One region of the Bacillus pretiosus genome, then DNA from elsewhere that is predicted to be linked to it. Evidence: riboswitches for the same ligand, from Rfam matches in the RefSeq annotation. Region 1 holds a riboswitch; the other holds the start of a gene.
What was found. Region 1 has a riboswitch for cyclic di-AMP ahead of ACU8YW_RS03930 (hypothetical protein). Riboswitches for the same ligand answer to the same signal wherever they lie in the genome.

Region 1 (7,880 bases):
CAAAGGCAGGTACTCGTATGATGAACCGGTTGAAGGAGCTATTACCTGCCCTTACACTTACTAGTATTTTACTTGCCTTTTGGGAAGTAGGCGCAAGAATCATAGACGAAATGTACATTTTACCGTCACCGTCTGCAATTGTGATGAAGATATGGAAACTAAAAGATATATTATTTACGGTTCATTTGCCGGCAACCTTATCCGTCGTTTTAATAGGGGTGGCTATTTCTATCGTACTTGGGGTAGGGCTAGCGATGTTAATGAATGCGAGTAATTGGATGGAGAGAGCATTTTATCCACTATTAGTTGCCTCACAAACGATTCCGATTACAGCGCTTGCTCCGCTCTTCGTTTTATGGTTTGGATATACGATTTGGAGTAAGGTTGTTGTTACTGTTTTAATTACGTTTTTCCCAATTGCGGTCAATACGTATGATGGACTACGCAGTACGAAAAAAGAATGGGAGGAGCTATTAGTTACGTATGGGGCAACGAAAAAAGATGTTTTTCTTAAATTAAAATTGCCGTCTGCTCTTCCTTATTTTTTCTCAGCTTTAAAAATTGCAGTTCCGCTTAGTGTAATTGGGGCAGCAATTGGTGAATGGCTCGGTGCACAAGCTGGGCTAGGGTATTTCAGTAAAAGAATGATGACGCAGTTAGACGGCGCAGGTGTATTTGCACCCATTGTATTGTTATCATTATTAGCTATTTTCTTCGTCATACTTATTTCGATTTTAGAAAAGAAATTTATTAGTTGGAGGAAGCATGCATGAAATTTTTAAAACGCATCTTTGTGTTGACATTATTAGTTGCAATGATTACTGGATGTTCTAGTAATTCAGCGTCAGATAAGGGGAAAAAGGAAAAAGAAATAACGGTCATGCTTGATTGGTACCCAAATGCGGTACATAGCTTTATTTATGCAGCAATTGAAAAAGGCTATTTTAAAGAAGAAGGAGTAAAGGTGAATATAAAATTCCCTTCTAATCCGACTGATCCATTAACTTTAGCAGCTGCAGGAAAAGTAACGGTTGGCTTATATTATCAGCCAGATGTTGTCATGGCAAAAGCAAATGAACAAATTCCAGTGAAATCAATTGGAGCTGTCGTACGTTCACCATTAAATCATGTTGTATCGCTGAAATCAGCAGGCATTCAATCGCCAAAAGATTTAGAGGGGAAAACAGTTGGCTATTCTGGAACACCTTTAAGTGAGATGTATTTAAAAACGATGGTAAAAGAAGCTGGTGGTAATCCAGATACAGTGAAAGTAGTCGATGTTGGCTTTGATTTAGTACCGGCATTAATTACGAAAAAAGTGGATGCGGTAACAGGGGCATACATTAACCATGAAGTACCTGTTATGCGTCATGAAGGTCATGAACCAGCGTACTTTAACCCAGCAGATTACGGTGTACCGAATTACCATGAGCTTGTATTTGTAACAGGTGATAAAACGTTGAAAAAAGATAAAGAAGCGTTACAAGCCTTCTTACGTGGTACGAAAAAAGGCTATGATTTCATGAAGAAAAATCCAGATGAAGCATTAAATATTTTATTAAACCATCAAGAAAAAGAAAACTTCCCGCTTGTACCAGAAGTTGAAAAAGAGAGCATGAAAATTTTATTAGAGAAGATGGAAACGAAAGATGAGCCATTCTTATCGGATTCAAAAGAGTCATGGGAGAAACAAAATAAATGGCTGAAAGATAAAGGAATGACGAAAAAAATCGTTCCGGCCGATGAGTTATTCGAAAATATTTTAAAGTAGGCGAATGAATATGAAAAATGAGCTTCATGTAATCTCAAATGGTCACATGTCATTCGAAGAGTTAGTGAATGTAGCGATGCAAATTGAAAGTGAGGTTGACTATTTGCATATTCGTGAGCGTGAGAAAAGTACGAAGGATTTGTATGAAGGTGTGGAAAGTCTTTTGAAGAAAGGCTTTCCGGCATCAAAAATAGTGATAAATGATCGAATTGATATCGCTATTTTATTAAACATTCCACGCGTGCAGCTCGGATATCGAAGCGCAAATGTAAGGTCAGTGAAAGAAAAGTTTTCTTATTTGCATGTCGGCTATTCTGTACATTCTTTAGAAGAGGCGATCGATGCATTTAAGAATGGAGCGGATTCACTCGTCTATGGTCATGTATTTCCGACAGATTGTAAAAAAGGTGTACCAGCGAGAGGGCTTGAAGAGCTTTCAGACATTGCAAAGTGTTTATCCATACCGATTACAGCAATTGGAGGAATCACCACGGAAAACACTAGGGATGTTCTTGCTAACGGTGTCAGTGGTATTGCTGTTATGTCTGGGATTATAAGTAGTAGTAACCCGTATAGCAAAGCGAAATCTTATAAGGAATCAATAAGAAAGTGGGCGGAAAAACATGTGTAAGAAGTATGATGTAGCAATAATTGGCGGTGGTGTAATTGGTAGTTCAGTTGCACACTTTCTAGCAGAAAGAGGGCATAAAGTAGCGATTATAGAGAAGCAAAGAATCGCATCTGAAGCTTCGAAAGCAGCTGCTGGTTTACTCGGGGTTCAGGCAGAATGGGATGCATATGACCCGTTATTTGAACTTGCTAGAGAAAGCCGTGCTATATTTCCACAACTTGCAGCAGTTTTACGTGAAAAAACAGGCATCGATATTGGGTATGAAGAGAAAGGCATTTATCGCATTGCCCAAAATGAAGATGAGAAGGAAAGAATTCTTCACATTATGGATTGGCAGCAGAAAACAGGTGAAGATTCTTATTTTCTAACGGGAGACCTTTTACGAGAGAAAGAGCCGTTTCTATCGGAGTCAATTATAGGTGCTGTATATTATCCAAAAGACGGTCATGTTATTGCACCGGAGCTTACGAAAGCATTCGCACATTCCGCATCATTCTCGGGTGCTGATATATATGAACAGACAGAAGTGTTCGATATTCGTATTGAAAATAATAAAGTGACTGGGATTGTTACAAGCGAAGGTATTATCGCGTGCGAGAAGGTTGTGATTGCGGGTGGTTCATGGAGCACGAAGTTACTAGGTTATTTTCACCGTGAATGGGGTACATATCCAGTTAAAGGAGAAGTAGTAGCGGTAAGAAGTAGAAAACCACTTTTAAAGGCGCCTATTTTCCAAGAAAGATTTTACATTGCCCCAAAGCGTGGTGGACGTTACGTAATTGGAGCAACGATGAAGCCTCATACGTTTAATAAAACAGTGCAACCAGAAAGTATTACTTCTATATTAGAGCGTGCTTATACAATATTGCCAGCTTTAAAAGAAGCAGAGTGGGAAAGCACATGGGCAGGATTAAGGCCACAATCAAATCACGAAGCTCCTTATATGGGAGAGCATGAAGAAATAAAAGGTTTATATGCTTGTACTGGACATTATCGAAATGGCATTTTATTAAGCCCGGTTTCTGGTCAGTATATAGCTGATTTAATAGAAGGAAAGCAGGAGAATCATTTGCTAGATTCATTGCTTTCTAAACCGGTTTAGAAAGGGGATGGAAGTTTGAATTTAAAAATTAATGGTAATCAAATGAAAGTGCCAGAGAGTGTAAAAACAGTAGCTGAGCTACTTACACATTTAGAATTAGATAACAGAATTGTAGTAGTAGAGCGTAATAAAGATATTTTACAAAAAGATGATCATGCAGATACATCTGTTTTTGATGGAGACCAAATTGAGATTGTAACTTTCGTAGGAGGCGGTTGATTATGTTAAACATTGGACCATTTTCATTTCATTCTAGACTTTTATTAGGAACAGGAAAATTCCCTGATTTTGATGTACAGCAAAAGGCAATCGATGTATCTGAGGCTGAGGTTTTAACGTTCGCAGTACGTCGTATGGATATATTTGATGCAAAGCAGCCTAATTTATTAGAGAAACTTGATGTGAAAAAATATAAGTTATTACCGAATACAGCTGGAGCAAAAAATGCTGAAGAAGCTGTTCGTATTGCAAAACTAGCAAAAGCTTCGGGGCTTTGCGATATGATTAAAGTGGAAGTTATTGGTGATGATAGAACGTTATTACCTGATCCAGTAGAAACGTTAAAGGCATCTGAAATGTTACTAGAAGAAGGATTTATCGTTCTTCCGTATACATCTGATGATGTTGTATTAGCACGTAAATTACAAGAACTAGGTGTGCATGCAATTATGCCAGGAGCATCACCAATCGGTTCAGGACTTGGTATTGTAAATCCGTTAAATTTAAGCTTCATTATTGAACAAGCGACAGTACCAGTTATCGTTGACGCTGGTATTGGTAGCCCAGCCGATGCGGCATTTGCGATGGAATTAGGAGCGGATGGTGTGTTATTAAATACTGCTGTATCGGGAGCAAAAGATCCAATAAAAATGGCACAAGCAATGAAGTTAAGTATTGAAGCAGGACGATTAGGATTTGAAGCAGGTCGTATTGCACGTAAACGTTGTGCAACAGCAAGTAGTCCTTTAGAAGGAATGAGCGTAGTTGAATAATCGATATTCTCGCCAAGAATTATTTTCTCCAATTGGAGAAGAGGGGCAACGAAAGATAAGAGAAAAGCATGTACTCATTATCGGTGCAGGTGCATTAGGTAGTGCAAATGCAGAGATGTTTGTAAGAGCAGGTGTTGGCACAGTAACGATTGTTGACCGAGATTATGTCGATTGGAGTAATTTACAAAGGCAACAATTGTACGCAGAGAGTGATGTAGAAAATAATCTTCCGAAGGCTGTAGCGGCAAAAAAACGTCTAGCAGAGATCAATCGTGAAGTAAGAGTAGAGGCTCTCGTTCAAGATGTAACAGCTGAGGAATTAGAAGAGCTTGTTACAAACGTAGATGTAATGATTGATGCAACTGATAATTTCGAAACACGTTTTATTGTGAATGATATAGCGCAAAAACATTCTATTCCATGGATTTACGGAGCATGTGTAGGGAGTTACGGCCTTTCTTACACAATTCTTCCTAGTAAAACGCCATGTTTATCTTGTTTATTACAATCGATTCCGCTTGGCGGGGCGACATGTGATACAGCGGGCATTATATCACCTGCTGTATCTCTCGTCGTTTCTCATCAAGTAACGGAAGCTCTTAAATTGTTAGTGGAAGATTATGAATCACTTCGAGATGGACTTGTGTCGTTTGATGTGTGGAAGAATGAATATTCATGTATGAATGTGCAAAAGCTTCGTAAGCATAATTGTCTTTCGTGCGGAGAGAATGCGATATACCCGTATTTAAATAAAGAAAACACATCGAAAACAGCAGTTTTATGCGGGAGAAATACAGTTCAAATTAGACCACCTCATAAAGAGGAAATGGATTTTGAACGATACAAAGAGCTGCTGAATGATCGTGTGCATGATTTAAATGTAAATCCATATTTATTATCATTTTCTGTGGAAGAAAAGAGATTAGTTGCTTTTAAAGATGGTCGTGTACTTGTACATGGAACGAAAGATATAAGCGAAGCAAAAACAATTTATCATCGCTATTTTGGATAGAAAAGGATGAGTGGGATGAAAGTAAATAAAGCTTTAACAATTGCAGGATCTGATAGTGGCGGCGGTGCCGGCATTCAAGCAGATTTAAAAACATTCCAAGAGCTTGGTGTGTATGGGATGACGGCTATTACGGCAATTACTGCTCAAAACACGCTTGGCGTTCAAGGGGTATATCCAGTTTCGTTAGAAGGTATTACGGAACAGTTGAATTCAATTGGTACGGATTTAACACCAGATGCTGTGAAACTAGGAATGTTATTTAGCAGTGAAATTATTCAAATTGTAGCAGAACATATTAATAAATTTGGCTGGAATAATATTGTACTAGATCCTGTTATGATTGCTAAGGGCGGTGCATCATTATTACAACAAGAAGCAGTACAAGCATTAAAAGAATATTTATTACCAGTAGCAACTGTTGTAACACCGAATGTTCCTGAAGCAGAAGTGTTAACTGGAATGGAGATTCATAATATTGAAGATAGTAAGGAAGCTGCGAAAGTACTGCATGAATTGGGTGCAAAATATGTGCTTATGAAGGGCGGACATGCAGAGTATCAAGGTAATGAAGTAGTTGATTTACTCTTTAATGGTGAGCAGTTTATCGAATTTAAAAGTGAAAGAATTCCTTCAAAGCAAACGCATGGAAGCGGGTGTACATTTGCTTCAGCGGTTACAGCAGGGCTTGCTAAAGGATACTCAATTGAAGAGGCAGTTCAAGAAGCAAAACAATTTATTAGTATAGCAATTGAAGAGCCGCTGCATATTGGAAGTGGTCATGGACCGACGAATCATTTTGCATATAAAGTGAATAAAACGCGTGTATAAGTAAGTGGAAAGTCAGTTTTGTAACTGGCTTTTTTTCTGTTTACTTTTTCCAAATACAGGAGTAATATATCAGCCAGAATATATTTTTTGTAATACGCTGAGTCCAATTATATGGAGCGGAGGAACCAATTTGTGCAGTGTCACTAGGGGTGAATCTTTCAGTTTTGAAAGTAGGGCTACTCTCAAAGTCCGAATCCGACAGCTAACTTCGTAAGCGTCTTGAGAGAGGACGGTGCCATGATGGATACATCACTTCATCGATCTGATTAGTATAGGGGAATATCAATCTATGTTTGAGTTCTTTTATGCTAAGGAGGATGAGGTATATGGAATTAACACTTATTTGTGTTGGGGAAGAAAGCAAGGTAAATAGTTTAAGAGATTTAGTAGCATTTCAACATGAGTTAATTATTTTTACAGCAAATGAAGAGATAGCTGCTGAAGTTAGGAATTGTGGGTTTGATTGGACTTATAGCTGTAGTAAGGCACAAGATTTTACTAGTATTTGTGAGTGTATTAAGAAGGTGATTTTACTAGGGGATGAGCTTCCAATCATTAGTTTCTTCACAGAACACATTCGCTTTTCTTTTCAAGCACCTATTACTGTTGTTACAAAGAATAAACGATATCCAACGAGGCTCTATGAAACAATTGGAGCTACATTTGTCGTGTTTACGAATTGTGATAATATTTCTTTTTTATTTTTTGAATAGGGCGGGGGAAAAAGATGAAGGTGTTGTTACTAGGAGATATAGCGAATCGTTGGGCGGTATCAGTAGAACGAGTTCAAGAATTGGTGGTGCTTGATCCCATTTTTCCGAGGCCCTATATCATATTGCCATCGAAAGATGCTTTATATTTAAAAACAGATGTTATCGAATATGAGCAGCTACATGCAGAATTGTCACAAGTTTATATTCGTGGGAGAAATTTGCGCGCGTTTTTGCGTGGAGAATAAATAGTGAAAAAAAAAGAGCGAATGCTAAGTGCAACAAGCTATGCACTTCATGTCATTCGCTCTTTTTGTTTCGTATTTAAAAGATCATTTCTGTGAAAAAGAAAGAAAAGACGAGAAAACAGATGAAATAATATTAATAACACTCAATGTAAGCGTTTAAATAGATGGATATTTTCTTATTTTAAGTAATTTGACTCTTTACAAGTTAAATATAGAGGAGTATATTTACTCTCATAAATCATTCATAAAATTTCCAAAAAAACCTAAAATCGCTGAGTTCCAGAAATGGAGCGGGGGAACCAATTTTGTGCATCGTCACTTGGGGTGAATCTTTCAGTTTTGAAAGTAGGGCTACTCTTTAGGCCCGAATCCGACAGCTAACCTCGTAAGCGTTTAGAGAGGAGGTTTACTTTGTGTTGTTCATTTCGAACACTAAGTAGAGCTTAGTGTTCTTTTTTTAATAATTTAATGGTAAATTTTTACAGTGGGGAGAGGGGTAGCTATGTTAGATGTTGTAATGATCGGGATTTTTGTTGTGTTAGTCGCATCGATGGTAAGTCTTGCAAGTTGGTCAGATAAAGTTGTG
Region 2 (7,880 bases), 1.0 Mb from region 1:
CAAGTAATATACTGTCTACACCTTGGAATTTTGGAATAAATAGTCCTGAAAGAAGGGGACTTAATTCTGGTTTTGCATAAAAAACTTGAATCCCAAATGCTATTACTACGATAAAAATCATCCCTGTAATAATAGCTTCTAGTGGGCGAAATCCTCTGCGTTGAAACTCAAGAATAATAAATGATCCGACTGCTGTAATTAAAGCAGCTGGTAACATCGGAATTCCAAATAATAAATACAATCCGAGTGCTGCCCCGATAAATTCCGCTAAATCTGTAGCCATAATAACGAGTTCACCTTGAATCCATAAGCCAATAGACACAGGTTTTGGAAAGTGTTCGCGAGCAATTTCAGGTAAATTATTTCCCGTAGCAATTCCTAATTTAGCTGATAAAGTTTGAATTAATACTGCCATTAAGTTAGACGCGAATATAACCCATAATAGTAAATATCCATATTGTGAACCAGCTGCGATATTTGTAGCAAAGTTACCAGGGTCAATATAAGCTACGGATGCGATAAAAGCGGGTCCTAAAAACGGTAACAGTCTTTTCCACCCTTTCGTTTCTCCACTTAAAGCTAAGTGTGCTGATTGAACAGTTGTACTTTGAGAAGGGACTTGTTCATCTTTTGATATATCTTTATTCATAGTAGTTTTCCCCTTTGAAATGTTAACTTGATGAAATTATTGTAAGTATTCTTATTGTTTATTTCAATACATTTAAATGTATCAGATGATATTTTTATTTGAACACAAATGTTTCCTTAGTGCAAATTATATGCCTTGCTGCAATGGATGGTGTTGTGTTATAAAAAAATGGGAGTTTATGGTGTGATTACATGGGGAAACATAATGAATTAAAGGGCTAATTTTGAAATTTATGTGAACATAGAGCCTATATTACAGCATATTAATTGATGGAAATGAAATTGTATGATATATAATATATTGGGATTACAACATAACCATAGTGTTTTGTGATGTAATCTTGTTTTTATTTTCGTTAACTTATAGAAAAAATTGTAAATAGAAGAAAATAGGCTAAGTACAATTTAGTATGTATTTTCTTATTATATATGTTTTGATATGAACGTTAACTTATACATGATTTTAAAATTTAGATAGGTGGTAGAAATAAATTGGCAACTACAAAACCATATAGAGTATTACTATATTACATGTACACAACAATTGAAAATCCAGAAGAATTTGCTGAACAGCATTTAGAATTTTGTAAATCACTTGAGTTAAAAGGAAGAATTCTTGTAGCGACAGAAGGAATTAACGGAACTTGTTCTGGAACTGTTGAGCAAACAGAGAAATACATGGAAGCAATGAACAATGATCCACGTTTTGCTGGAATCGTTTTTAAAATTGATGAGGCAGATGAACATGCATTTAAGAAAATGCACGTACGCCCTCGTCCAGAGTTAGTTACACTTCGTCTAGAAGACGACATTAATCCGAAAGAAATAACTGGTAAATATTTAGAGCCAACAGAATTCTATGAGGCAATGAAACAAGAAGATACAGTTATCATTGATGCACGAAATGATTATGAGTTTGATCTAGGTCACTTTAAAGGTGCGATTAAACCGGATATTGAATCATTCCGTGAGTTGCCAGATTGGATTAGAGAAAACAAAGAAACACTTGAAGGTAAAAAGATTTTAACATACTGTACAGGCGGAATTCGTTGTGAGAAGTTTTCTGGTTGGTTAGTTCGTGAAGGTTACGAAGATGTAGGTCAGCTTCACGGCGGTATTGTAACGTACGGAAAAGACCCAGAAGTACAAGGTGAGCTTTGGGATGGACAATGTTACGTGTTCGATGAGCGTATCTCTGTACCAGTAAACCAAAAAGAGCATGTTATCGTTGGTAAAGACCACTTTACAGGTGAACCTTGTGAGCGCTATGTAAACTGTGCAAATCCAGAATGTAATAAGAAAATTTTATGTTCTGAAGAAAACGAAGCGAAACATTTACGTGCATGTTCTCATGAATGTCGTGTACACCCACGTAATCGTTATATCGTTCAACACGAATTAACTGAAGAGCAAGTAGCTGCTGCATTAGAGAAAATCGAAGCAGGGAAGTAAGCTAAATTATTGTAATAAAAAAGTACTCCAAATTTTATTTTGGAGTACTTTTTTTACTATGTGTTTTTTATCAGTTTTTGTCGGTAAGTCGATATATCTTAAAAATCGCTGATATAATTTGAGTTGCGCCGATATATTCGAAAAATCGCTGATAAAAATTTCATTTACTGAAGCGTACCACATATTTGTAATTTGAAAATAACTTTCTTTACTTCCTATCATCTTTCTCTTTAACAGCAGAAAGTACAGTTTGTTTTACCCATGATTTTCTTCGTTTATGTTGTAGACTCCATGGGTATAAACTTTGCGCACCTAAAATAAGTGAAATGACTATGCCGCTAATTGCTATTAAAAGCGCGAAAAATTCAAGTGGAGACGAGATTTTGTTTGAATCGGTGTTTCTTAAAAGATCAATCATAGTAAACCCTAACATTTGGCCTACTACAGAGTAGAGCGTTAAAATTAATAGTAAAAGGCTATCTTTTTTAGAAGCGACATTTTCTTGATATTTAAACAAACTATCAAGATTTTGTTTTGCATTCGAGTATAGTACTTCAATGTTAAATAGATTTCTTAAGCGGAAGAAAATATCTTCACTCTGTGATTGGGATACTAACTCTAAAGAGAAGTAATTTGCTGTAAATGAATTGATTGAATAAATTAATTTCTCTATTTCATTTGTATCTTGTTCAATGTTAAGTTCAGCATAAGCGTTTGCCATTTTTAATAAAACAACTTTATGAAATAGATTTAATAACAAAGCGTAATAAAACTCCCCGTACATTTGACTAGCAAGTTTAGCGATTGCTTGCTCACCTTCATTTGTTATACATGTAAAAATATGTTCTTCCATAACAAAGTAGCGATTAGGAGCCCATCTTTGATAAGAATGTTTTGTTAAATAATCTTGAATATAAGGGATGTTATTTGCGCTAATATACGGATTGCCATCGTCTGTTAATCCGGAAAGACTGGAAGTTCGGTATACATCGATTATATGAAGGTCTGACTCTTTATTCACGGATAATAAAGTTTGTACATACATTCTTTGGTCTTCAAAGAAAGGAAAGGTTTGAAAGTAAGAGCTCCGCAATCTCTTTTTCTCAAAGAAGTCTGTTACACCATGAAATAAATCACCGAATATAAGTTTTTCCACTTGTGAGTATTGTTTTCCGTTACATTCAATACAAATAGTCTCGTTTGTATCATTTTTAGTTTCAAGTACACGGAAGCGGGCGGCGAATTCGATTGCTTCTGATAATGTCATGTTTGGAGCGGTTTCTACTTCTGTCCGAATTGTTAAGAAGCCAAGCTCATAAGGGCAAAGTGTTACATCAATAGAATGAATCTTGAATGGAACAGAAATCAAATTTGTTGTTAAATGTCCAGTTAAGTTAAGGTCTTTAGAATAGCGTTGTAATCCTTTTTGATGCTCTGAGTGAGGAAATAGAATTTTATTTGTAAATGAAAGATAGTATGCTTCCATATTTTGATGTGAAACTTGAAACTTTCCGTAGTATGTATTTTCATTTTCAAGATGATCGAGTCGAAAAGGACGGAAATCATTTTTCTGTAAGAAAGGGAACATATTTTGTTCATATCCAGTTTTAAAAGAAAACGGGAATATAAATTGAAATATAGCTGTTGTCACATCTTTTTCCTCGATTGTTTGTATTGCCTCCATTTACATTGTTTCCTTTCCATATATGCTATAAAAACAACATACCCAAATTTATTTGAAAATAACCACTGTTTTATACTCGATTAAGAATGAAAATTCAGCTTATTTAGTAGGGGACATGTATAATGTTATGTATATTAAATGTTATAAAATTGTATTTTGAAAAGGGGGATGTTGTATGCGTATTTTAGTATTAGGAGCTGGTGGCGTCGGAGGCTTTTTTGGAGGTCGATTAGTCGAAAAAGGAGAAGATGTTACGTTTCTTGTCCGCAGTAAAAGAAAACAGCAATTAGAGGAAAGGGGACTTGTTATTCGTAGTGTTAACGGGGATTTTTCCTTCCAACCGAAATTAATAACGAAAGAAGATCGAACTTCTCCGTTTGACGTTATTTTATTTTCAACAAAAGCGTATCACTTAAACGAGGCGATTCAAGATTTGAAGCCGTTTGTAGGTGAAAATACTGTCATCATTCCATTGTTAAATGGTATTGCTCATTTATCACTATTACAAAAGGAATTCGGCGTGGAAAAAGTAATTGGCGGTTTATGCTTTATCGAGACGACGTTAAACGATCAAGGAGAGATTGTACAAACGAGTGTTGCCAACAGACTTGTATTTGGAGAAATGAAGTCTCAAGATTCAGAGAGAATAAAGCATATTTCTAAAGCATTTGCAGGTACGAAATCTAGTTTTGTTTTAAGTGAAAATATTATGCAAGATATGTGGCATAAATATTTATTTATTACTGTAATGTCGGGTGTGACGACATTAATGCGTGCAGCGATAGGACCGATTCGCGAAAGTGAAGGTGGACGCGATTTTATCCAAAACTTATTTGAAGAATGTGTGCAAATCATGAGATCTATGAAAGCTCCAGTTAAGGATGGAATTGCCCAAGAACATATGAAAAAAATTGATAAAATTTCGTATGATATGAAGTCATCGATGCAGCGTGATATGGAAAAAGGTTCGTTCGTTGAAGGCGAGCACATACAAGGATACTTACTAGATGTAGCGGAACAATTTTCTATAGAAGCACCATTATTAGGGGCAGTATATCAAAATTTGAAAGTGTATGAAGAAATGACCTTTAACAGATCAGCAATACAATTGGATGTATGAAAAAATAAAAAAGAAAGCAATATATAAGTGTATTGCTTTCTTTTTTATGACAAATTATTTATTTCTTTTCGTTCTATCTGTCAAATTTATTTCCTGTTCACGTTTACCGTATAATTGATTAATTTCATTTGCTAATGCATCTAAATAGGAATCGGAAAAAATAGGCTTCTTTTCTTTAGACATATGAGTCTCCTTTATCGATTTTTTAGTATTCATTATGTATATTTACCAGCGGATTATGCGCAATCATTTAAATTTTTTCTTTTTAAAAATTTTTGTTTACATTTTGAAAATAAAGGAGTATTATAATCCACAGTTTCAATTTTCTAAATCGCTGAAACCGCATGGTGCGGGGGACCCGTTCTTATGGATTAGTACTTAATCCAATGGGGTGAATCCTTGAAAAAGGTAGGGCTACTCATAGGCCCGAATCCGACAGCTAACCTCGTAAGCGTTATATTGAGAAGGAAGGTGGAGCTTGTGCGACAAAAAAAATAATGTCTACAAGTCTATTTCGTTATGGCTTGTAGACATTTTTTGTTTTCTGAAGAAATCGTTTACCCGCTGTAACTAGCAGAAAAGTTCGTACAAAATTATTGGAGAGTGGACAGCAGTGGTTTCATCAATCAAAAGGTTTTTAATTGGAAGGCCGTTAAAATCAACTGAGTTAGGAGAGCAAAAGCTTAATAAAACGAAGGCGTTAGCTATTTTATCTTCTGACGCATTGTCATCGGTCGCATACGGACCAGAGCAAATATTAATCGCACTAGCAGGCCTAGGAGCAGTAGCTTATTGGTATTCTATTCCTATCGCTGTTGGGGTATTAGTATTATTGACAGCCCTTATTTTATCTTATCGACAAATTATTTTTGCTTATCCGCACGGCGGGGGCGCATACGTAGTATCAAAAGAAAATTTAGGGATGAATCCAGGGCTAATAGCTGGAGGATCTTTATTAGTCGATTATATTTTAACTGTTGCAGTAAGTGTATCAGCAGGTACAGATGCGCTTACATCAGCTTTCCCTAGTTTACATGCACATAATGTAATCATTGCGATTATATTTGTTATATTGATTACTATTTTAAATTTAAGAGGGGTAACGGAATCAGCTTCCGTTTTAGCATATCCTGTTTATTTATTCGTTTTAGCACTATTTATATTAATTGGTGTAGGTATTTATAATATTATAACTGGTCAAGTTTCACCGACATTACATTCACCGATTGGAACACCAGTTGCAGGAATTAGTTTGTTTTTACTGTTACGAGCATTTGCTTCAGGAAGCTCTGCTTTAACGGGTGTTGAGGCAATATCTAACGCAATTCCAAACTTTAAGGATCCTGCACCTAACAATGCAGCGAAAACATTGCTCGCAATGGGTGCATTACTTGCAGTTTTATTTTCAGGAATTGTTTTCTTAGCTTATTATTACGGAATTAATCCAAGTAAGGAAGTAACAGTTGTTTCACAAATTGCTGAACAAACTTTTGGACGTAATTTCATGTACTATTTTATACAGGGTACAACTGCTTTAATATTAATTCTTGCTGCTAACACAGGGTATTCTGCATTCCCGCTATTAGCAGTTAACCTTGCAAAAGACAAATTCATACCGAGAATGTTTACGATTAGAGGAGACCGCCTAGGTTACTCAAACGGTATTATTATACTTGGAATTGCTTCGATTATTTTAATTGTAGCTTTCCAAGGGCAAACAGAACATTTAATTCCGTTATATGCAGTAGGCGTATTTATTCCGTTTACACTCTCTCAAACGGGGATGGTATTAAAATGGCTTCGTGAAAAACCTGAAGGATGGGCTTTGAGATTAACGGTCAATTTAATTGGTGCAGTCATTAGTTTTATTGTAATGAGTATGTTCTTTTTAACTAAGTTCGCACAAGTTTGGTCAATCCTTATTTTCTTACCTGCCATCATCTTCTTGTTCCATAGAATTAAGAAGCATTACGATGCAGTGGGTGATCAATTAAGTTTAAAAACTTGTGAGCCACTTGTTCCAATTGAGGGAAATGTAATTGTTGTTCCTGTAGCTGGTATGACGCATGTAGTAGAAAATTCATTGAACTATGCGAAGGCTCTTTCAGCAGATCAAGTTATTGCTGTATATGTTGCTTTTGACAGAGAAGAGGAAAAGAAATTTGAAGAGAAATGGAAGAAGTGGCAACCTGAAGTAAGGCTTGTTACCTTACATTCTCATTATAGAAGTATTATTCAGCCACTAACAAAGTTTATTGATACAGTACAATATAAAGCGAGTGAGTCAAATTACCGAGTTACTGTAGTTATACCACAGTTCATTCCGAAAAAAGGTTGGCATAACATTCTTCATAATCAGTCTAGTTTACTCATTCGTGCGTATTTACTCTATAAAAGAAATGTTGTTATTACGACAGTTCCATATCATTTGAAAAAGTAAGAAGATTTTTTAAGGATAGCTTTACGAAAGTGAAGCTATCCTTTTTGTGTATACACTATGCATAATTGCATACGGGTCTGGAAGATATATCAATATAATTTTTGTATCTATGAATAAGTAGAGGTTTTTGTTGTGATATATGGATATTTCAATTGAAAAAGTGAAGTGGATTATATTTTGAAATAAGGACAGGAAAGCTTGAAAATAAAGGGAATGAAAATACTTCTTTACGTTATATAAATAGCTGTGTTTAAATGACCTTACAGTACAAAACTTACATGAAAACAAAACGGAATTTCATATTTACGTACGTTATTTAGTTTAAAATGAATAATATTTTTATTTAATATATTCACTGTGTGAATGTGAGAATGGCTATAAAATAGAAATTTTATACAATATTATTCATACTAATCACATATGAAATGTTTTATAACAATAAGTAAGTACTGTAGCAATAAAAGTTGGGAGAGGTGGTTCGTACATGGATCGCGGTGAGAACGTTCTCTATTTTAACCATCTCAAACTATATGCAA

Region 2: another riboswitch for cyclic di-AMP. It lies ahead of kimA (potassium transporter KimA); the one in region 1 lies ahead of ACU8YW_RS03930 (hypothetical protein).

The regions. Positions count from the first base shown of each region.
Region 1 covers NZ_CM129593.1:760,254-768,133, forward strand. The annotation lists gene ACU8YW_RS03885 (ABC transporter ATP-binding protein) at 1-21, shown strand, start outside; gene ACU8YW_RS03890 (ABC transporter permease) at 21-773, shown strand; gene ACU8YW_RS03895 (ABC transporter substrate-binding protein) at 770-1,771, shown strand; gene tenI (thiazole tautomerase TenI) at 1,782-2,402, shown strand; gene thiO (glycine oxidase ThiO) at 2,395-3,504, shown strand; gene thiS (sulfur carrier protein ThiS) at 3,520-3,723, shown strand; gene thiG (thiazole synthase) at 3,726-4,496, shown strand; gene thiF (thiazole biosynthesis adenylyltransferase ThiF) at 4,489-5,508, shown strand; gene thiD (bifunctional hydroxymethylpyrimidine kinase/phosphomethylpyrimidine kinase) at 5,515-6,336, shown strand; cyclic di-AMP (ydaO/yuaA leader) riboswitch at 6,422-6,569, shown strand; gene ACU8YW_RS03930 (hypothetical protein) at 6,663-7,049, shown strand; gene ACU8YW_RS03935 (hypothetical protein) at 7,064-7,294, shown strand; cyclic di-AMP (ydaO/yuaA leader) riboswitch at 7,555-7,700, shown strand; gene ACU8YW_RS03940 (SipW-dependent-type signal peptide-containing protein) at 7,797-7,880, shown strand, end outside.
Region 2 covers NZ_CM129593.1:1,763,785-1,771,664, forward strand. The annotation lists gene ACU8YW_RS09210 (Nramp family divalent metal transporter) at 1-649, opposite strand, end outside; gene trhO (oxygen-dependent tRNA uridine(34) hydroxylase TrhO) at 1,141-2,100, shown strand; gene ACU8YW_RS09220 (hypothetical protein) at 2,309-3,784, opposite strand; gene panE (2-dehydropantoate 2-reductase) at 3,960-4,904, shown strand; gene ACU8YW_RS09230 (hypothetical protein) at 4,959-5,087, opposite strand; cyclic di-AMP (ydaO/yuaA leader) riboswitch at 5,227-5,373, shown strand; gene kimA (potassium transporter KimA) at 5,518-7,344, shown strand.